DNA from 3 places in the Gordonia metallireducens genome. Region 3 is predicted to be linked to each of the others. Evidence: predicted binding sites of a transcription regulator. Region 3 holds the regulator's gene; each other region holds the start of a gene.
The links. Region 3 encodes LexA, which represses DNA repair genes until DNA is damaged. Its sites were predicted from a motif close to CGAACANNTGTTCG; they were not measured.
Positions count from the first base shown of each region.

Region 1 (7,266 bases), on a different contig from region 3:
GCGCCCATCAGGTGCGCTACCACCACATCAGCACCGACGAGGTCTACGGCGACCTCGACCTCGACGACCCCGCGCGCTTCACCGAGCACACCGCCTACAACCCGTCGAGCCCCTACTCCTCGACCAAAGCCGGTTCCGACCTGCTCGTCCGCGCCTGGGGCCGGTCCTTCGGCGTCGCCGCGACCATCTCGAACTGCTCGAACAACTACGGCCCCTACCAGCACATCGAGAAGTTCATCCCCCGCCAGATCACCAACGTCCTGTCCGGGGTGCGCCCCAAGCTCTACGGCGACGGCCGCAACGTGCGCGACTGGATCCACGTCGACGACCACAACGACGCCGTGTGGACCATCATCGACAAAGGTCAGATCGGCGAAACCTATCTGATCGGCGCCGACGGCGAGGTCGACAACCGCACCGTCGTGGAGTCCATCCTCGAGCTCCTGGGTCAGCCGAAGGACGCGTTCGACTTCGTCACCGACCGTCCCGGCCACGACCGCCGGTACGCCATCGACTCCACCCGTCTACGCACCGAGCTCGGCTGGACCCCCAACTATCTCGACTTCCGCGCCGGCCTGGCCGCGACCATCGACTGGTACCGCGACAACACCGGCTGGTGGCAGCCCGCCAAGGACGCCGTCGAACAGAAGTATGCCGCCACCGAACGGGTGACGGGCTAGCCGGCACGTTTGGCGTTCTCCCAGATCCGCCGCCTACGGTGGTCACATGCGCGTACTCGTCAGCGGCGGCGCGGGCTACATCGGCTCGCACACCGTGATCCAGCTGGTCTCCGCCGGTCATGATGTCGTCATCGTCGACGACTTCAGCAACGCCAAGCCCACCGTGGTGGGTCGGCTCGAGGCGTTGAGCGGCCGTTCCATCCCGGTGCACGCCTTCGACCTCGCGGACGTCGACAAGACCGAGCACTTCTTCGCCCACGAGGACGTCGACGCCGTCATCCACTTCGCCGGGTACAAGGCGGTCGGCGAGTCGGTGGCCAAGCCGCTGGACTACTACCAGAACAACCTCGGCACAACGTTCTCGTTGCTGCGGGCGATGGAACGCCACGACGTGCACACGCTGGTGTTCTCGTCGTCGGCGACCGTCTACGGCGCCGACCCCGAGCTACCGATGACCGAGGATCTCCCGACCTCGGCCACCAACCCGTACGGCTGGACGAAGGTGATGATCGAGCAGGTGCTGCGCGACGTCGCGGCTAGTTCCGACGCCTGGCGGATCGCCGCGCTGCGCTACTTCAACCCGGTGGGCGCGCACCCGAGCGGTCAGATCGGCGAGGACCCGTCGGGTATCCCGAACAACCTCATGCCGTTCGTCGCGCAGGTCGCAGTGGGCCGGCGCGAGAAGTTGTCGGTCTTCGGCGACGACTACGACACCCCCGACGGCACCGGCGTCCGCGACTACATCCACGTCGACGACCTCGCCGCCGGGCACGTTGCCGCACTCGACCGCATCAGCACCGGCGACACCGGCATGTCGACGTGGAACCTGGGCACCGGGCAGGGCGTCTCGGTCCTCGAGGTCGTCCACGCCTTCGAGAAGGCCAGCGGCAAGCCGATCCCCTATGAGATCGCACCCCGTCGGCCCGGCGACATCGCCGCGTCGTACGCCGACCCCACTCGCGCGAACGCCGACCTGAACTGGCACGCCACCAAGACGATTGACGACATGTGCGTCGACACGTGGCGCTGGCAGTCGGAGAACCCGACCGGTTACCCCGACGCCTGAACCGTCACCGGGTGGCGTACGGATCGTCGGGATCGACGATCTCGTCGGTGGCCCAACCGATGTAGCGCCGGGCGGACGATTCGACGACCTCCCGCGCGTTCTCGTCGACGACGACGCCGAAAGCGTCGTACAACCGGTCGAAGGACAGTGCCGCGACCCGGTCGACGATCTGGCGAACGAGCCTGGGCGACAACGGGATCATGTTCGGGTAGCTCCGCATGAACGTCACCATGCCCGGTTGCGCGACACCTTTGATGGTGTCACCGGTCAGCAGCGCTCCCCGACCGTCCGCGGCGTGCGGCAGGTGTAGCACCGCACTGCCCGGAAAGTGCCCGCCGCACTGGACGAGTCGAACATCGCCGAGAACTTCTGTCCCACCCGACCAGAACTTCACGACCTGGTCGGGTCGGGTCAGCCACCGACGATCGACGTCGTTGTAGAAGACCGGGACCTTGCCGAAACGGTGGCTGATGGACACACTGGCTCCGTAGAGATGCGGGTGACTGGCCGCGACTGCCTTGACACCGCCGTGTTGATCCAACCAGTCCACGAGGGCCGGACCGATGAAACCTGGTGGCTCCCACAGTATGTTGCCCTCCGGGGTGGTCACCAGGAATCCCTGCTGACCGATACCGACCGACGGCCTCAGCGACAGCCGGACGAGGCCCGGCTCAACCTCTGCGACGTCGAGCGCATTATCGGCATTTTCATCGAGCCGGGTCCACTGCTGCCCGCTCGTCGGCACCCACTGCCGGTCGTCGTCACAGATCGGGCAGACCTCGGGAAGGTCCACGTCGGGGGCGAACTCGTTTGCGCAGAAAACACACATCCACGGCTGCATGCTTCGACGCTAACCCCCGTCACTGTCATCGGGCGCGGGTTTGGGCCGGATATGGCCCGTCGGATCGAGGCGAACCCGCACTCTACCAGTACCTACCGACATACTTCCTCCACGAGATCTTCGCCGACAACCGTTGCGGTGCTTGGGTTTCGGGCGTACTATCGAACATACATTCGCACTATCGGTTCAGGGGGTGACCGTCATGTCCGACACTTCGCTTGGCGATCCAGCCGACCCTGAACCGTCCGGCGCCGTCGCTGTCATCGACCGAATCCACTCCCTCATCGACGAGCTGCAAACGATGAACCTCGCCGGGTGCTCGCACGACGAACTCGTCGACAGTGCAGCTGAAACCGAACGGGCAATTGCGCGAATGACTTTCGCCGGCGACCGACAGATCGTCGAGATCGCCGACCGCGACCTCCCCCACAAAACCGGCCACCGCAGCATCACCGCGTTCATGACCCACCGCCTACGCGTGGCCGACCCCATGCGCCGCACCAAACAACGCCACGCAACCGCCACCCACCTCAGCCACACCGGCGAACCACTCGAACCCGAACACCCCGCCCTGGCAGAAGCATTGGCCAACGGCCACGTCAACACCTCCCACGTCCGGGCAGTACTCGACGTCCTCGACCAGATCCCCCACGCCATCGACCACGACATCAAAGTCGCCGCCGAACGACAGATGGCCGAAATCGCCATCGAGCACACCCCCGCCGACATCACCGCCCTCGGCGCACGCCTACTCGCTCACCTCGATCCCGACGGCACACTCGCCGACGACACCGACCGCAAACGCCGACGCAACCTGTCGGTCCACCGCCAACGCGTCGACGGCACCGCCAAACTGACCGCCAATCTGACTCCGGAACTGCTCGCCCGGGTCACCATGCTGCTCGCCGTGTGGGCCAAACCGGGCATGAACAACCCCGACGACCCCGACTCCCCACATGGGTCGATCGAAGACGCCGACCCCGACGCCGTTGCCGCGGCTGCTGAGCGTGATGACCGCACCCCCGCCCAGCTCAACCACGACGCCGTCAACGCCCTATTGAAGGCCGTCTTCGAGGACGGACTCCTGGGTAAGAGTCACCGCGGGTTACCGACCCAGCTGATCATCAAAGCCGACCTCAACGACCTCCGCCGCGAGGCCGGGTTCGCCACCACCGCCACCGGCACGCTGATCCCCATCCCCGAGCTCATCAACATGGTCGCCGACGCCCAACCCTGGTTGGCGGTGTTCAAAGACGCCACCGCCGTCCCGCTCTACTTCGGACGCGGCAAACGCCTCGCCACCCGTGAACAACGCCTCGTCTCCTTCGCCCGACCCGACGGCGAAAGCTGCTCCACCCCCGGCTGCGACCTCGCCGCCGCACACGTCGAGATGCATCACGCCCAGCTCGACTGGGCAGCAGGTGGACTCACCGACATCACCGACCTCGCACCCGCGTGCCCGAAACACAACCGCATGGTCAGCAACCAACCCGGCGGCTTCACCACCCGGATGGTGCGCGAAGGACCCGACGAAGGCCGCTGCGCCTGGCGACTCAACGCCGAACCCGGCGCACCACCCAACCCCGAACACATCAACCGGCGCCCCGACATACCCCGCCGATTCACCGAACACTTGCGACAAGTGCGCACCGAAATCCACGGACCAGAAGAGTCCGGCGATACCCCACGCCTACAGATGCGTGAAGTCATCGACCTGCGCAACGCCTCCGACGCCGAAGCCACCTTCGCCTCGCTACTCCTCGCGGCGGCGTACCCGCGCAGCTGACGCAGCGAGCCTCGAAGGGCTGGTAAACCTGCCGTCGTCAGGGTCGAAAGGTCCGCCTCCTGAGAAGCGCCCAGATCCGACTGCCGAACCTCAACTCGACCGGCAGACGTCGATCGAAGTCTGCCAGTCGGGTTGACGTCGACCGGTAGTCAGCTGGGCGGCGGTGTGTCACCAGCCCTTCGAGGCTCGCTGCGCTCGCACCTCAGGGAGCGATGGACGACGCGCGCAACCACACTCCCCCCTCAGGGAGCGATGGACGACGCGCGCAACCGCACTCGCACCTCGCAGGGAACGATGGACGACGCGCGCAACCGCACTCGCACCTCGGGGAGCGAGTGGGCCGCGTCGCCACTCAGCCCGGCGGCTTGCGCTCCTCGCACCTCAGGGAACAGGGGCCGGGACGGGTGGGATGCCCTCGGCCGGAGCACTTTCGACGGGTGGGGGCGGCGGGTAGACCAGGTCGTTGACGCGGTAGACGACGGCCTCGCCCTGACGGAAGACCTCGGTCAATCCGGGAGCGCCGTTCTCGCGTAGTTCGAGGAACGGATCACCCTGGTGTCCGTTTGCCGGGTCGGGCCGGCCGCGCTGGAACTCCCAGTAGCTCGTCGGCGAGTCGATCACGTAGTGCACGTTCATGTCCCGGACGATCTGGTCGATCGCAGGGTCGGCGCCGATCTTCGCGACACCCCAGAAGAGGTCGCGCTGCCGGTCGGAGAATTCGTTGGCCCGGTAGAACGGGAACATCGGGGTGACGCCGGTGACCGGGTACAGCCAGCCGGTGCCCTGGTCGAGGTTGTTCAGGACGAGCACGTCCTGCGCGTCGGGCTGTGATGCCAGCCAGGCGTAGGCGGCGAGGTCGTCGGGGCCGACGTACTTGCCGCCGCGTTCCTTCGAGGCGATCTGTGCGTTCGGCGGGTAGCGGACCACTGCGGCGCCGGCGATCAGCGCGAGCAACACCACGTAGGTCGCGGCGACCAGCCAACCCGCGCGTGCGGTGCCCTTGGCGGTCGTCTCGTCGGACTGACCGAACCGCCGCCCGACGACGCCGATCAGCGCGACCACCGCCACGCCGATAGCGACACCCGCCGCCGCTGCCGAGAAGATCGCGACGACGAACGTGAGTCGGTGCGGCGAGTTGTAGAAGTAGCCGCCGATCGCGCCGAGCGGGTACGACAGCGGGCCGAGCGACACCACCGAGTTGGTTGTCACCAGCGCGAAGACCAGCCAGACGGCGAGTCCCGCCCAGCAGCGCAGCCAGGCCAGCACCCCGAGGCCGAGAACCGTCACGATGATCAGCGGCCAGATCGGGAAGTGGTTGAGCTCCAGCGGGATCGTGCCGTTGAACGCGCCTTGCGCCAGGCCGCGCAGCACCCCGATCCCTTCCTCCCGGAAGTCGAAGAACGGGAGTTCGTTGGTGTCGGCGACCCGGATCGTGCCGATCACCACGGGGAAGATGAGGATCATCGTGAGCACGGCGGTGACTGCCAGGGTCGCGAGATCGGCGAGACGACTCGTCGCCGGACGCCACAGTCCCTCGCACAGCCACCACAGTCCGACGATGACGCCGACGAGGATCAGACCCGAAGGATGCGTTGCCGTCACGCCTGCCACGGCCAGGGCCGCGGGCGCCACCCGCGACCGGTCCCGGACGACGCTGAGAACCAGGACCGCCGCGACCGGAGCAAGGCTCACGCCGACGGCGTTGGGCACCGAGGTCAGCTGCACCTCGACGTACGGCAGGGACGGGAACAGCGCGGAGACAGCGGCGGCGGTGCCGGCGATGAGCGCAGAATTGTCGACGTCGTAGCGGTGACGGGCGAACCAGTAGGCCAACGACGCCACACCCAGCGGGACCGTGACAGCCAGCACCGCAGGCGAATACGTGTTGTACAGCTCGACGGGGTTCGCGCCGGTCAGCGGGAACAGCAAGGCGCCCAGTGCGTGCCACGTGTTCGGGTAGTAATTGAACCCCTGGGTGTCGTAGTTCATCAGCTCGCCCATGCGCATGGCCGAACCGACACCTGTCTCGTCGATCCACCGCAGGGAACTGGCGTGCCACAACGAGTCCCACACCTGCGAGATGTTGTTCAGGCCCGCGAAGGCGGTCTTGGCCACCGGTCGGATGCAGGTGATCGCGATGATGAGTCCACCGAGTCCGAGGCCTGCCCCCGCGCGCAGCATCGCGGTGCGCCCGACGCGTTGCTCACCGGTGTCCGCCGGTGCCGGCGCGAGGCGACGCCCGATTCCGGTGCCGAGCAGGCGCGCATACAGCCAGGCACCGACGAGCGCCAGGACCAGACCGACGAGCGCCGACACCGCGTTCCATTCGAAACCGACCGCCGAGTACAGGACGGTGAGGATGGAGACCAGGGCGAAGGTGATCGCGGGTCCGGCCGCGAACGCCACCGGCCACGGCAGGTTCATCCGCCGGCCCACGAAGGCGCCCGGGAGTATCAGCACCAGCGCGGACACGATCACGACCCACGCAGCCAGCACCATCACCCCGCGCCTTTCCACATTCGCTCGTCACACCCCGCGGTGGGACCCGCTTCTGCTCCCTGGCGAGCCCCGACCAAACACTCAGCAGGGTACCCGGCGTCGTCTCAGTGCGACTGTCCGGTGACGACGCCCTCGTCGCGCATCGGCTGCTCGACGACCTCCGGCCGGACCTCCGGGCGATGCCTGGTGTGCCCCGACGCGGCGACCGCGAGGCAGGCCAGCGCGGCGATCGCACCGAACAGGAACATCTCCGTGTAGGTGATCGAGGTCCAGGTCTCGGTGATCCACGCCAGGAGCGCGGGGACGGCGAAGCCCAGGTAGGTCACGCTGTAGAAGACGGCGGTCAGGCCGGCGAGGTCGTCGGGCCCGGTGATGCGCTGCACCTCGAGAAGGC
Region 1 is NZ_JAJQJP010000032.1:11,618-18,883, reverse strand. It holds gene rfbB (dTDP-glucose 4,6-dehydratase) at 1-680, shown strand, start outside; gene galE (UDP-glucose 4-epimerase GalE) at 727-1,746, shown strand; gene LQD00_RS13270 (MBL fold metallo-hydrolase) at 1,751-2,587, opposite strand; gene LQD00_RS13265 (HNH endonuclease signature motif containing protein) at 2,790-4,373, shown strand; gene LQD00_RS13260 (DUF6541 family protein) at 4,755-6,872, opposite strand; gene LQD00_RS13255 (MFS transporter) at 6,977-7,266, opposite strand, start outside.
Region 1: LQD00_RS13265 (HNH endonuclease signature motif containing protein) is a predicted target of LexA. The motif match lies at 2,750-2,763, and genes of this name have one in related genera.

Region 2 (7,266 bases), on a different contig from region 3:
GGCTCGAACGGGGAGGTGACCGACGGGTTGCCGAGTTCGGCCTTCGGCTGGTCCGACAGCGGGAGCGAGGCGTTGAAGGTGCCGTCGTTCGCCATCGCCAGCACCTCGCCGGTCCTGGCATCGAGCACGACCGCCGAGGCACCCTTCGCTCCGGACGCCTGCTTGGCCTTCATGACCTGACTCTGGACGAACCACTGGGTGTCGGAATCCAGGGTCAGGCGGACGGTGGAACCGTTGATGGCCGGGTGCACGTTGCGGGTGCTGCCCGGGATGATCGCGCCGTCCGATCCGCGGTCGTAGGTACGGGAACCGTCGGTGCCGGACAGGATCGCGTCGAGGGAGGCCTCGAGGCCGATGAGACCGTTGCCGTCGTAGTTGACGTCGCCGATGACGTTGGCCGCCAGCGAACCACCGGGATAGAGCCGGATGCTCTCCGGGTCGGCGCCCACCTCGGGGAACTCCTCTGTGATGCGCTTGGCGACGTCGGGGCTCACCGACCGTGCGAGGTAGACGAAGGGCTCGTCGCCGGTGATCTTCGCGAGGAGGTCCTCTTCGCTGATCGAGCCGCCGAGTGCCACCGAGACGCCCTTGGCGATCTCCTTGAGGCGCTCGTCGACGCCGGGCAGTTCGTCGTTCTTGCGGTGCTCCTCATCGATCGACTTGCGAACCGCCTTGGGCAGGAACGTCAGTGACCGGGCCTCGTCGGTGTAGGCCAGCGGGCGACCGTTGCGGTCGAGGATGGAACCACGCTTGGCCGTCAGGACCTGCGTGTACTCGCGCTGCTGGGCGGCCTCGGCCGAGATGGACCCGGCCTGGATGGTGTGGACGACGATCATCTTCCCTGCGACCGCGAGGACCACGAGCAGCACGACGACTCCGAACACCTTGGTCCGGAATCCGAAACTGTGCAGTCCCCCGCTGTTTCGGGGACCGCCCTTTCCCGGTCCGCGGCCACCCGGGCCGCCTGCGGTCGCGCGGGATCCCTGGCCCGGGCGACGTCCCGGGCGAGACGGCGCGTGGCCGAGTCGCTCGAAGGTCGCACGTGTCATGGTCGTCAATTGTTCACCGCTTCAAGGTCGTGACAGGGATTTGGCGTCGGCGGGTTGCAGATCGGTGGGCGCACTGTGACAGCCCTTACGACCCGCGGCCACCTCACGTCCGGGGCACGACGTTCGGCGCCGGGATCGGGCTCGAGGGCGCGGGCCCCGACTCGGCCGGCGGCGAGGCCTCCCCCTGCCCGGGGGCCGGATCGGGTTGCGCCGGAACGGGTTGCGGCGACGGCGTGGGCCCGGACTGTCCCGGGGTCGACGGGGCCGGGGTCTGCTGACCCGGGGTCTGCTGGGCCGGTGGGTTGGGTGCGCCGACGGCGCCGCCGCCGAGTCCGATCGAGTCGTCCACCTTGCGCGGGTCGATGGTCTCGGTGGGGTCGGGCTTCAGTTCGGGGTTGAGGTCGGCCATCGGCTTCCCCGACGCCGGTGCGGGTTTCCCGACGATGCGGGGCCGGCGCGGGTCGTCGACGATCATCCGTGCCGGGTTGTCCGACGGGATCATGCCGAGTCGGGTTGCCTCCCGGGACAGTTCCGGAGCAGAGTTGCCGGATTCGTAGGTCCGCTTGAGCGCATCCCGCTGGTCGATGAGCGACTGGTTCTCCGTCCGCTCGATGCCGAGCTTGTAGGAGTCCTGGGCCGATTTGGTGGACAGCCACAGGCTCAGACCGAGGCCCAGGACCAGCAATGCGATGACCGGGACCACGAAAGGTGTGTGCTGCAACCGTTCTCGAAGCGAGACACCGGACATCGACAGCCCGCCGCGGGCCGCACGCGGTGCGACCGCGCCGGTGGCCATTCGCTTGTGACGGCGATCCAGCGCGCGTTGGGCCGCCCGCGAACGGGTCGCGCGCTCGGACTCGATGCGGGCGCGCCGCGACCGACGACTGTTCTGTTCGGTGGCGGAACGTCCAGCGCCGGAACGCTTGTCGTCGGAACGGCCGGAGCCGGAGCGACGAGGGGCGTCGTGCAGGATCGTCATGATCAGCCCTTCTTCTCGACTCGTTCGACCGCCCGGACTCGAACCGGTGCCGATCGCGGATTGATGGTCAGTTCCTCGTCGTCGGGACGCTCGGCGCCGCGGGTCACGAGGCGGAACTCCGCGGCGGTGCCGGGCAACTCGACGGGCAGGCCAGGCGGCGAGGTCGAGGTCGTGCGGGCCGCGAACTCCCGCTTGACGATCCGGTCCTCGAGCGACTGGTAGCTCATCACCGCGACACGGCCGCCGACGGTGAGCGCCGACAGCGCGGTCGGCAACGCCTCGCGGAGGACGTCGAGTTCGTGGTTGACCTCGATACGCAGGGCCTGGAAGGTGCGCTTGGCCGGGTGGCCACCGGTCCGCCGGGTCGCCGCCGGGATGGTGGCGTAGAGCAGTTCGACGAGACGTGCACTCGTCGTGAACGGTTCTTTCTCGCGCTCCCGCAGGACCGCCGAGGCGATCTTGCCTGCGAAGCGCTCCTCCCCGTACTCGGAGAGCACACGGGCCAGTTCGCCGTGACCGTAGGTGTTGAGGACGTCCGCCGCGGTGAGCGGGTCGTCGGAGTTCATCCGCATGTCCAGGGGCGCGTCGACCGAGTAGGCGAAACCCCGGCCGGCCTGGTCGAGCTGCATCGACGAGACACCGAGGTCGAACAGGGCGGCGTCGATGGTTTCCTCACCGGCGTCGTCGAGGACGTCGGCGATCTCGTGGAAAGTGTCCTGGTGCAGGGAGATCCGGTCCGCGTGCGGTTCGAGTCGGCGCCGCGCGATGTCCAGGGCGGAGGCATCGCGGTCGATACCGACGAGGTGCACGTTGGGGAATGTGTTCAGGATGAGTTCGCTGTGCCCACCGGCACCGAGCGTCGCATCCAGGAAGACCCGCCGGTCTTCTGATTCCAGTGCCGGGGTGAGCAATTCGACGATGCGCCGGCCCATGACCGGGATGTGGCCGAACTCGCCGGAGCGGCGAGTGTCGTCACCAGTGTCATCCACGGAGGGCCCCCATCGGCGTGTCGGCCATGTCGGTCGGCAGAGTCGGCGTTTCGGTGCGAAGGACTTGTCGGAGGAGTTTCATGTCGCGGGCGGACGGTTCATCACCGTCGGGCCGCGCCCCGGATGGAGCGAGGTCCCGATCCGATTCCGTACCTGGCGTTGGGGAAGTACGCCAGGGTCGGACCGGATCGGGGCCTCGTGCCACCCGAAGCCCGAGTACCGCTTCGCCTCGTCCCCTCTCGGCTACAAGACCGCGTTCAACGCGGCCGAGTTGGCTGCCGAGAAGTTCTCCTCGTGCTGCGACTGGTACTCGTCCCATGCGGCCGAATCCCAGATCTCGAGGTGATCGAAGCTGCCGAACACCACGCACTCCTTGGACAGTCCCGCGTAGACGCGATGGTCGGAGGACAGGCTGATCCTGCCCTGGCCGTCCGGTCGCTGTTCTTCCGAACCGGCGAAGAAGGTCCGCTGAAACGCACGCAGGTCAGGGTCGTTGCGTGACGCCTCGACGATCCTCGCCGCGATCGCATCGAACTCTTCGGTCCGATACACCGACAAGCTGTGGTCTTGGCCTTTGGTGACCACTACCCCTCCTGCCAGTGCATCGCGGAACTTGGCGGGCAACGTGAGTCGCCCTTTGTCGTCCAATTTGGGCGTGTAGGTGCCGACGAATCGCACAGACATGTCGACACCTCCTGCCCCTGGGTTCCGCGCTCCGGATCGCCTCACCCAGTGCTGCCACAGTACCCCACTTTCCTCCACTTTCCACCCCAGAAGCCCACTCGACCTCCACTATCCAGCAAATCCCCAGTTCAAGCAGGTGAAACTTCTGACACTTCGTGCGTGTCCCGTGCGTGAACGCGTGTCGCCTTGTCCATCGATCGTGTGACAGACGGGCTTTCTGAGGCTTCAGATGCCCATGCGACCAGTGCTTCTTCCCAGGTGGGGCAAAGTGGGGAACTCGGGTGGGGGAAGGTGGGGAACGCCGGTGGGGGCAGGTGGGGGCCGGGAGTGGGTGACGGTGGGGACATGGTCGACAGCGCGCCGAATCGCACGTGAGAAGCCGGGTCGTGCACAGCAAAAGAGCCGCGCACCCACATGGGTGCGCGGCTCTCGAGGGTCGTGGCCGTCAGACCGACCGGAGATCTACTCCTGTTCGAACCGACGGTTGAATCGTTCTTCCATCCGCTCCGACAGCTTGCGCTTGGAGCCGGAAGACCCGGATTGCTTCTTGCCTCCCGCGCGCGGCGCGGCGGTCGCGGAGTCGGCGAGGTCGTCACCCCAGAGGGCGAAGAGGCCGGCGCCGAACATCACCAGGAAGCCGAGGAGGCTGACGATCGGGAAGCCCCCGATGTCGATCTTGACGATGAGACCGCCGACGAGCATCACGAGGCCGACGACGAAGACCGCCACCGCCTGTAGGCGACGACGGCCACTCGACTTACCCAGCCGACGACGCTTGACACTGGACGCAAACTTGGGGTCTTCCGCGTACAGAGCGCTCTCGATCTGTTCGAGCATGCGTTGCTCGTGCTCCGAAAGTGGCACCGACCCTCCTTCTCCCTGATCCGCGACGCCGACGACGGTCAACCGCGACCGGTGAGGCGTCTGCGCCTTATTCTCCCATGATACGAGGTGAAATCAGCCGCGACCACCATTACTCGGTGTTGTGGGCCCGGATGCACATACCGGAACGACAACGGAACGCCGAAAGTGTGTCCGGCCTCACGCAGTTCGCCCGATTTGGGGGTCCTCTGTCCCGAATTTGCCTTGCTCGTAAGCGATGACCAAGGTCTCGACCTGCCGGAGGAAGTCGAGGACGAGGAGTCGCATGCCGGCGACACTGTCGGGGTCGAGTGTTCGGATGATCCCCGACTCGATTTTCATCCGGACGGGCGACAGCGTGGCGAACCGCGCGGCCAGCGGGGCGAGGTCGGGAGCGACCACACCGATACGGGTCCAGGCGTTCGACGTCTTGCGGCGGGCGGGTCCGGCCGGCTCGCCGATCGCGATCGCGGCACCGGCCGCACGGAGGGCGACGAGATAGAACTGCCGGAAGCGTTCGGCGTCGTCGGTGACACCGTCGGCGTTGTCGAGGAGGAGGTGGGCACGCTGGAGGAGATCGCGCGCACGTCCGACCATCACCGGGTCGACGGGCGCGGACCGGCGGGATGTGGGCCGTCCGGGCATGGCATCCTCCTCACTCGCTGGCGACGGTGTCCGGTGGCAGACGCTTCCCTCGTCCGCCACCGGACCGTCATGTCGTCGGGATGAACGCGAACAGCTTGCGGAGGCACATTCATCGAACACCCGTTCGACACGTTCAATATAGCTAGCGGTGCGCGTCTCTTCAAGGCGTGAGGCCGCGCCCGCATCCTTCTTCAACACCGACTCCCGCGACCCGATTCCGCGGAGCCCGCCACACCGAGAGGACAGTCACACCAGATGGTCGGAGAGCGCATGGCCGGGACGGTGCGGGCCCGCTCGATGAGCCCGGAGGCGATCCGACGTTGACGATCCGTCTGGTGAACCTCGGTGGTCAGGACTCCCGCGTGTGGCTGGAGCCCGCTCTCGACGTCTATGTGACCGCGATGGGGTATCCCCGCGGGACCGAGGTGCACCGGGCGTCGCTGTGGCGTGAACACATCGCCCGGCCGGGCTGGCGCGCGGTCGGCGCGGTCGCCACCCTGCCCCCGCACGAGGCACAGTCGATGCCGACGTCCCGGCGCCGGGTCGGACCGCCGGTGGGTACGTGCCCCGACGACGTCCTGGTCGGCATCGCCTACGGCTACACCGGCGCGACCGGGCAGTGGTGGAACCAGCAACTCCGGCTCGGGCTGCGGCAGACGGGACGCTCCCCCGCGGACATCGAGATGATCGCCCGGGACTACTTCGAGCTGACCGAGCTCCACGTCCACCCCACCGCACAGGGGCGCGGCATCGGGCAGTTGCTGCTGGCGCGGCTGCTCGCCGAGCGACCCGAACGCCATGTGCTGCTGTCGACGCCGGAGATCCCCGCCGAGCAGAACCGGGCCTGGTCGCTGTATCGGCGGATGGGTTTCTCGGATGTGCTCCGGCATTTCACCTTCACCGGCGACCCCCGTCCGTTCGCGTTCCTCGGCCGTCCGCTGCCGCTGAACCTGCAACCGCCGCCCCCCGGTCCGCCACAATCTGGATGATGGAGGGCGTGGCACAGACAACGACGACAGCGCACGACACGGAACACGCATGAGCGGGCACGGGGAGCGGCGCGACGCGGTTGTCGTCGGCGGCGGCCACAACGGCCTCATCGCCGCGGCCTACCTCGCGAAGGCCGGACGCGACGTCGAGGTCTTCGAGCGCGACGAGATCCCCGGCGGTGCGGTGTCGACCGTCGAACGTTTCCCCGGGTACCGCATCGATCGCGGTTCCTCGGCGCACCTGATGATCCGGCACTCCCCTGTTCTCGACGACCTCGACCTCGCCTCGCACGGACTCCGCTACGTCGACTGCGACCCCTGGGCCTTCGTGCCGGCGACCGACACGGCGCCGGCGATCGTCTTCCGGACCGACCTCGACGCGACCTGCGCCTCCATCGAACGGGCATGCGGCGCAAAGGATGCCGCGGCGTACCGGCAGTTCGTCGAGACCTGGACGCCGCGGGCGCGGGCCGTCATGGACGCCTTCTACCGACCTGCGTCGATGGGACAGTTCGGGCGGGCGTTCGGCGGTCTCGGGTCGACGGCCACCACCGAACGCACCGGCCTGATCGGACGCCGCAGCGGCGCGATGATGAACCTCACCGCCGAACTCATGACGTCCGGCGACTCGCTCCTCGACCGCTACTTCGACTCCGAACAGCTCAAGGCCGGGCTCGCCTGGTTCGGCGCGCAGTCGGGACCGCCGATGAATGCGCCCGGCACCGCGCCGATGGTCGGGTTCGCCGCCCTGATGCATCTCATCCCACCCGGCCGCGCGATCGGCGGCAGCGGTGCGCTGACCGATGCGCTCGTCCACCGCATCGGCGCCGACGACGGCCGGATCGTGTGCGGGGACCCGGCCGTCTCGATCACCCGGTGCGGTGACCACTGGCGGGTGCAGACCGAATCCGGCGAGCGTCGGTGTACGCCCACGGTGATCAACGCCTGCCACGTCCTGGCGACCCTGGATCTGTTGGCGGCGGGCGGTTTCGACGCCGGGGCCATCGACCGCTGGCGGCGCGACATCGTCGTCGGCAGCGGGATCGGGATGGCGGTACGCCTCGGCACGA
Region 2 is NZ_JAJQJP010000039.1:38,442-45,707, reverse strand. It holds gene LQD00_RS16175 (peptidoglycan D,D-transpeptidase FtsI family protein) at 1-1,049, opposite strand, end outside; gene LQD00_RS16170 (hypothetical protein) at 1,153-2,028, opposite strand; gene rsmH (16S rRNA (cytosine(1402)-N(4))-methyltransferase RsmH) at 2,031-3,017, opposite strand; gene mraZ (division/cell wall cluster transcriptional repressor MraZ) at 3,261-3,701, opposite strand; gene LQD00_RS16155 (DUF3040 domain-containing protein) at 4,164-4,565, opposite strand; gene LQD00_RS16150 (SAV_6107 family HEPN domain-containing protein) at 4,743-5,207, opposite strand; gene LQD00_RS16145 (GNAT family N-acetyltransferase) at 5,528-6,196, shown strand; gene LQD00_RS16140 (phytoene desaturase family protein) at 6,246-7,266, shown strand, end outside.
Region 2: LQD00_RS16150 (SAV_6107 family HEPN domain-containing protein) is a predicted target of LexA. The motif match lies at 5,321-5,334, and genes of this name have one in related genera.

Region 3 (7,266 bases):
GGCACGCTGTCCGCGGTGCGCTCACCCGAGGCGTTCCGCGCGCTCACGGAGAAACTGCGGCCGCGGATCTCCGAATCGGCGCCGGAGTATTTCTCTCTCGCTGTCGAATCCCTCGGGTGGGTGGCGCCGGTACGCGCCGCGATCGACCGTCATGCCGGTTCACTCGCAGCCGACGACGTCGCCGAACAGCTCGACAATCTCGTCTTCGACGGCTTCATCGCCGCCACCGCGCGACGACATCTGGAGAACGTGCCGCGCTATCTCGCGGCGGCCGAAGCCCGGTTGACGGCACTGCCGGCCTCCGCGGCCCGGGACCAGGCCGGAGTGGCCGTCGTCGACCGGGTGACCGAGCGGTGGGCCCAGCGACTGACGCAGGTGCCCGAGCACCGGAAGGCGGTCGTCAACGACGAGGCGCAGTGGCTCGTCGAGGAGCTGCGGGTGGGATTGTTCGCCGAGCGACTCGGTACCGCGTACCCGGTGTCGGAGAAGCGGGTCCTACGAACTCTTGACCGACTCGGCTGAGGCCTTTCCGGAATCGGACGACGCCGAACGCAGGTCGTCGATCTCGCGCTGGAAGTCCTCGACGGAGTCGAACGAGCGATACACCGACGCGAAGCGCAGGTAGGCAACCTCGTCGAGGTCGCGCAGCGGCTTGAGAATCGCGAGTCCGACCTCGTTGCTGGGGATCTCGGCCGATCCGCTGGCACGTACCGTGTCCTCGACCTGCTGGGCGAGCTGTGCCAGCGCGTCCTCGGCGACGTGGCGTCCCTGGCATGCGCGCCGGACGCCCCGCATCACCTTCTCGCGACTGAACGGTTCGGTGACCCCGTTGCGTTTGACCACCGCGAGCACTGCGCTCTCCACGGTCGAGAAGCGTCGCCCACACTCCACGCAGGAGCGGCGACGCCGGATGGCCTGCCCCTCATCAGCGACACGCGAGTCGATGACCTTGGTGTCGTCGTTCTTGCAGAAGGGGCAGCGCATCGTATCCTCACGCAGGTCACGGGACACTCTGATGCAGCCGGGCCGCATGCCAGGCCGGTAGTCGGCCGGTCCCTGTGACATCGAGGATACCGCCCGCGCTCAGTGATACCGGGGGGCGAGGAGGGGCTGGCCGACGCGAAGGCCGCTGGACGGGAGGTCGTTCAGCTGGATGATCTCGTCGACGACCGCCTCGCGGGGCATCTCCGGGGCGACGCGTGATGCGATGGTGCTCAGCGAGTCGCCCGAGCGCACGTGGACGACCTCGGTGCCGACCGAGGAAGGCGTGACCGTTGCGGCGTAGTTCTGCCCGACGACCGCGATGACCCACACCGCCAGGGCGAGTCCGACGCCGGCCAGGATTGCCGTCGCCGTGCGCCGGCGCCGGCGGATGACCGCCGAGGGGGCGGGCTGCGCGGGATGCTGGGCCGGGACGACGGGTCCACGACCGCGCAGGCCGACCGGCGAGGCGCACTGGGTGGAGGCGACCCGACGGACCCGAACCACCGACTCGGGCACCGGGCGGCCGTCGGCGGGACGGCGGCCGTCGCCGCGGCGCATCGGGCGCGGACGTTCCAGGATGTCACCGCGGACCGGATCGGTGGAGCGGACGGGGTCGATGAGAGTGGCGGTGCGCATGGTGCCCTCCGTGTTTCCGGTCGAACTCTGTCCGTGCGTCCGACTGCGTCGTCGGCGTTCGAACTGTTCGAGTGTCGATCACCTGTTCGATGAACTGATGTTCGAATTTGTAGCACGGCACTCCGACAATTGTCTCGCGACACGTCGAACAAATGTTTGATGCGGTCGGCATTCTGGGCTAGGGTCGTCGGCAGACAAGCGATCTACCAGCACGTTCGGAAATCGAGAGGAAGCCCGATCATGAGCGATGACGGCGGTAAGCGCACCGGAGCGCGGGGCGCCGACGAGCCCGTCACCCCGGCAGACATAGCGGCGGCCGAGGCCTCGCTGACGCCGCGGCAGCGCGGAGTACTCGAGGTGATCCGCAAATCCGTGCGCGAACGCGGTTACCCGCCGAGCATCCGTGAGATCGGTGACGAGGTGGGTCTCACCTCGACCTCCTCCGTCGCCCATCAGCTGCGGACACTCGAACGCAAGGGCCTGCTCAAACGCGACGCCAATCGTCCGCGGGCGGTCAACATCGCGCCGAGCGAGCCGCCGACGCCCACGTCACCGACCGGTGGCGCGCTGCCCGAGCCCACCTTCGTGCCGGTGCTCGGCCGGATCGCCGCAGGTGGTCCGATACTCGCAGAAGAAGCCGTCGAGGACGTGTTCCCGCTCCCCCGCGAGCTCGTCGGCGAGGGTTCGCTGTTCCTGCTGAAGGTCGTCGGCGAGTCGATGATCGACGCTGCGATCTGCGACGGCGACTGGGTGGTCGTCCGCCAGCAGAACGTGGCCGACAACGGTGACATCGTCGCCGCGATGATCGACGGCGAGGCCACGGTCAAGACCTTCAAACGCCAGAAGGGTCACGTCTGGCTGATGCCGCACAACGAGCTGTTCGACCCGATCCCGGGCGACGAGGCCGTCATCCTCGGCAAGGTCGTCACCGTGATGCGGCGAATCTGACCCCTCAGCTCTCGAGGACCGCGGCGGCAGCCGCGCGAGCCGCAGCCGGATCGGTGGTGGCGAGCGCGGCTGCCGCTGCGTTTTCGCAGGTTGCTCGCGTGACGCCGGCGAGCCGGGCACCGACCGCAGCGGCCGCCACCGGAGCACTCGACAACGAGGTCACCCCGAGTCCGACGAGCACACAGGCGAGGATCGGGTCCGCCGCCGCCTCGCCGCACACGCCCACCGGTTTCCCCTGATCCCGTCCGGCCCGCGCGACCGTCGCGATGAGGTGCAGGACGGCCGGCTGCCACGGATCGGTCAGGGATGCGAGGTCGGCCGACATCCGGTCGGCGGCCATCGTGTACTGCGTGAGGTCATTGGTGCCGATCGAGACGAAATCGACCTCGGACAGGATCGCCGGCGCGAGGATCGCGGCGGCGGGGACCTCGATCATGACCCCGGCGGTCAGTCCCCGTTCGCGCACCTGCGCGGCGAAGGCCGCCGCCTCGGCCGGTGAGGCGATCATCGGCGCCATGACCCAGGGGCTCGTCTCGGAGCCCTCGGCGGCGCGCGCGATGGCGTCGAGTTGGTGGGCGCGGATCTCGGGGTGCGCCAGGGCGATCCGGTCGCCGCGAACACCGAGAGCCGGATTGGCCTCCTCGGGCTGGTTCACGAAGCGCAGCGGCTTGTCCGAGCCGGCGTCGAGGGTGCGGATGACGACCTTGCGGCCGCCGAATGCGTCGAGGACCTCGCGGTAGATGTCCGCCTGCTCCTCCACCGTCGGTTCGTCGGCGCGTTCGAGGAAGGCCAGTTCGGTGCGGAACAGTCCGACACCCTCCACCGCATGGTCGGTGGCCGCGCGGGCCGACGACCCGTCGGCGACGTTGGCCAGGATCGCCACCTCGACACCGTCGGCGGTGCGTCCCGGACCCGACCAGCCCGCGACCAGAGCCGCCTGACGGGTGTGCTCGTCGACGCGGGCGCGCGCTGCGGCGTCATCGGGTTCCACGACGACCTCACCGGTTGTCCCGTCCACGAGTATCACCGTGCCCGAATCGATCTCGTCCAGGCCGGGGACCGCGACGATGCACGGGATGCCGAGCTGCCGGGCGATGATCGCGGTGTGGCTGGTGGGCCCGCCGAGGCGGGTGACGAGCGCGATGGTGGTGGCGGGATCGAGCCCCGCGGTGTCGGCGGGCGCCAGGTCGTCGGCGAGCAGGACCGACGGCACATCCGGCGTGGGCACTCCGGGCTCGGGCAGGCCCAACAGCTCGGCGAGGATGCGGTCGCGGACGTCGTTGAGATCGGTGACGCGCTCGGCCATGAGTCCACCGAGCTTGGTGAACACGGCGGCGAACTGTTCGGTGGCGGCGACCGCTGCCGACGGGGCCGAGGCCCCCTTGGCGATGAGTCCCGAGGCGGCACCGATCCACCCGCGATCCTCCGCGAGTCCGGCGGTGGCGGTGAGGACCTCGGCGGCGACACCGGTGTTCTGGGATGCACGCTCACGCAGACGCGCGGCGACCGCAGCCGCGGCGGCGGTGAACCGTTCGGCCTCCGCGGCGCGCTGGTCCTCGGCGATCTCGACGCCCGCGCTCAGCGCCTCCGCGGAGTGGTCGGGTCGGCGTCCCGGCCAGAGCGCGGGCCCGAGAGCCACACCACCGACGACCGGCGTCCCCGTCAGATTCTGCGTCATGTGACCACGGTTACAAATTCTTCTTGACTTGTCAACACAAACAGGCGTAAACACAGTTACTACAACACGCAAAGCAACATGTTCCCACATTGACGAAGTCAATCAGGGCCTTCGGACACGAGCCACGGGAACGATCAGAACGGAGCCGGTGTGTACGCCGAGGAGAGACAGCAGGCCATCGCCGAGGAAGTGCGCGTCGCAGGACGCGCCTCGGTCGCCGAGCTCGCCGCGAAGTTCGACGTGACGAGTGAGACGGTCCGCCGCGACCTCGCGGTCCTCGAACGCGCCGGGCACCTGCAGCGCGTCCATGGCGGCGCCGTCCGCCCCGAGGTCCTGCGAGTGATCGGTGAACTCGGCATCGACGAGCGTGAGACGGAGCAGACCGAGGAGAAGGCCGCGATCGGCCGTGCCGCTCTCCGCTTCCTCCCGCCCGACGGCGGGTCGGTCCTCTTCGACGCCGGTACCACCACCTTCCGGGCCGCCGAGGCCATGCCGCGCGACCGCGACCTCACGGTGGTCACCAACAGCCTCCCGATCGCCGGGCTGCTCGCGGGCCACCACGCCGACGGTCTCCACGCCCTCGGCGGTCGCGTCCGCGGGCTCACCCAGGCGACGGTCGGCGCCGAGACGGTCGCCGCCCTGGGACGCCTCCGCGTGACGACCGCGTTCATCGGCACCAACGGGCTGAGCGAGGCGCACGGACTGTCCACCCCCGACCCCGACGAGGCGGCCGTGAAGTCGGCGATGGTCGCCGCGGCCCGACGCGTCGTCGTCCTCGCCGACAGTTCGAAGATGGAGCGCGAGGAGCTGTCCGGTTTCGCCGGCATCGACGACATCGATGTCCTCATCACCGATTCCGGCATCGATCCGGAGTTCTCCGCCGCATTGTCGGCCCGCGGCGTCGAGGTCGTGATCGCGTGATCCTCACCGTCACCGCCAATCCGAGCGTCGACCGGACCCTCGAACTCGCCACCCCGCTGCGACGCGGCGAGGTCCAGCGGGCCGGCATCGTCCGCGCCGAACCGGGCGGCAAGGGCGTCAACGTCGCCCGCACCGTCGCCGCCGCCGGACTCCTGACCCGGGCCCTGCTGCCCGCTCGCGCCGGCGACCCCCTGCTCGCCGCGCTCGACGACCTCGGGCTCCCCTACGACGCCGTCCCCGTCGACGGCGAGGTCCGTTCCAACGTCACCATCGCCGAATCCGACGGCACCACCACCAAGATCAACGCGCCGGGCGTGACCCTGACGGCAGCTCAGCTCGAGTCGCTGTCCGCTCTGATACGGACCCACGCGAACGGTGCGGACTGGGTCACGCTGTGCGGATCGCTTCCGCCCGGCGTGCCGGAGGACTGGTACCGGACAGTGGCCGACGCGTTGGTCACCGCCGGATGCCGGGTGGCCGTGGACACCTCGGGAGCACCGTTGCGCGCCGCCGCAGCCGGACGCGTCGACCTGATCAAACCCAACGAGGACGAATTGGCCGAGCTCACCGGCGCCGATGCCGCCGAGCTCCGTGATTCCCTGTCCCGCAACGATCTCCGGCCGGTCGTGACCGCGTCACAGGACCTCGTCGAGCAGATCGGCGGCAGCGTCCTGGCAACGCTGGGAGCACGGGGTGCCGTCCTCGCCACCGCCGCGGGCACCTGGTGTGCGACCCCACCACCGATCGTCCCGCGCAGCACGGTCGGTGCGGGTGACTCGTCCCTGGCCGGCTTCCTCATCGCCCGGACACGCGGTGCTTCCGCTCCGGAATGCCTGCGGTCCGCTGTTGCCTACGGTTCGGCAGCCGCCGCGCTGGCCGGCACCGCCGCCCCCACCCCCGCCCACCTCGACCTGTCCGGGGTCACGGTCACGGAACTCTCCGGGGCCGGCCGATGAGATGACCCCGATCCCACGCCCCCAGCAGAACCCGCACCACACCAACCCTCCATTGCCGAAGGACATCTCATGACCGAGCAGATCATCACCGCGCAGACGGTGAGTCTCGACGTCGACGCCGGCGCCGACCCCGCCGCCGTCATCACCACCCTCGCCGATGCTCTGGCCGCTGCCGGACGGACCACCGATCCCGCCGACCTGGCCCGCGCCGCACTCGAACGGGAGGCCAAGTCCGCCACCGGACTTCCCGGTGGCATCGCGATCCCGCACGCACGCACCGCGTCGGTGACGTCGGCGAGCCTCGCCATGGCTCGCCTGTCCCGCAAGGTCGACTTCGGCGCACCCGACGGCCCGGCCGATCTCGTCTTCCTCATCGCCGCCCCCGAGGGCGGTGCGGCCGCGCACATGAAACTGCTGAGTTCACTGGCGCGCTCGCTCGTCCGCCCCGACTTCGTCGCAGCCCTCCGCGAGGCCGAGACCGACGACCGCGTCATCGAACTGGTCACCGACGCCGTCGACCCCGACGCCAAGAAGAAGGCCACTCCCCCGGCGACTGCCGAGACCACGGCCGACGCCGCGACGCCCGCAGAGAAGCCCACCGAGAACCGGCCGCGCATCCTCGCGATCACCGCCTGCCCCACCGGGATCGCGCACACCTACATGGCCGCGGACGCACTGAAGTACGCCGCCGAACGCGCCGGCGTCGACTTCGCGGTGGAGACCCAGGGCTCCTCGGCCACCACCCCGTTCGATCCCGAGGTGATCGCGTCCGCCGACGCCGTCATCTTCGCGACCGACATCGGGGTCAAGGGCAAGGGCCGCTTCCACGGCAAGCCGGTGATCGCCTCGGGCGTCAAACGCGCCATCAACGAGCCCGACACGATGATCGCCGAAGCCGTTGCCGCCGGACAGAATCCGGATGCGGCGCGGGTGACCGACGACGGTGGCACCGACACCGCCGCGGCCGGGTCCTCGTCGGGTGTCGGACTGGCCGCGCGCACCCGCCAGGCACTCATGACCGGCGTCAGCTACATGATCCCGTTCGTCGCCGCAGGCGGTCTGCTCATCGCCCTGGGCTTCCTGCTGGCGGGCTACGAGATCGCCAACAGCACCCTGGACGCCGGTGGTTCCCTCGACGACGCC
Region 3 is NZ_JAJQJP010000057.1:197,449-204,714, forward strand. It holds gene hrpA (ATP-dependent RNA helicase HrpA) at 1-522, shown strand, start outside; gene nrdR (transcriptional regulator NrdR) at 496-984, opposite strand; gene LQD00_RS22275 (LysM peptidoglycan-binding domain-containing protein) at 1,084-1,620, opposite strand; gene lexA (transcriptional repressor LexA) at 1,861-2,568, shown strand; gene LQD00_RS22285 (putative PEP-binding protein) at 2,573-4,246, opposite strand; gene LQD00_RS22290 (DeoR/GlpR family DNA-binding transcription regulator) at 4,397-5,167, shown strand; gene pfkB (1-phosphofructokinase) at 5,164-6,123, shown strand; gene LQD00_RS22300 (PTS fructose transporter subunit IIABC) at 6,193-7,266, shown strand, end outside.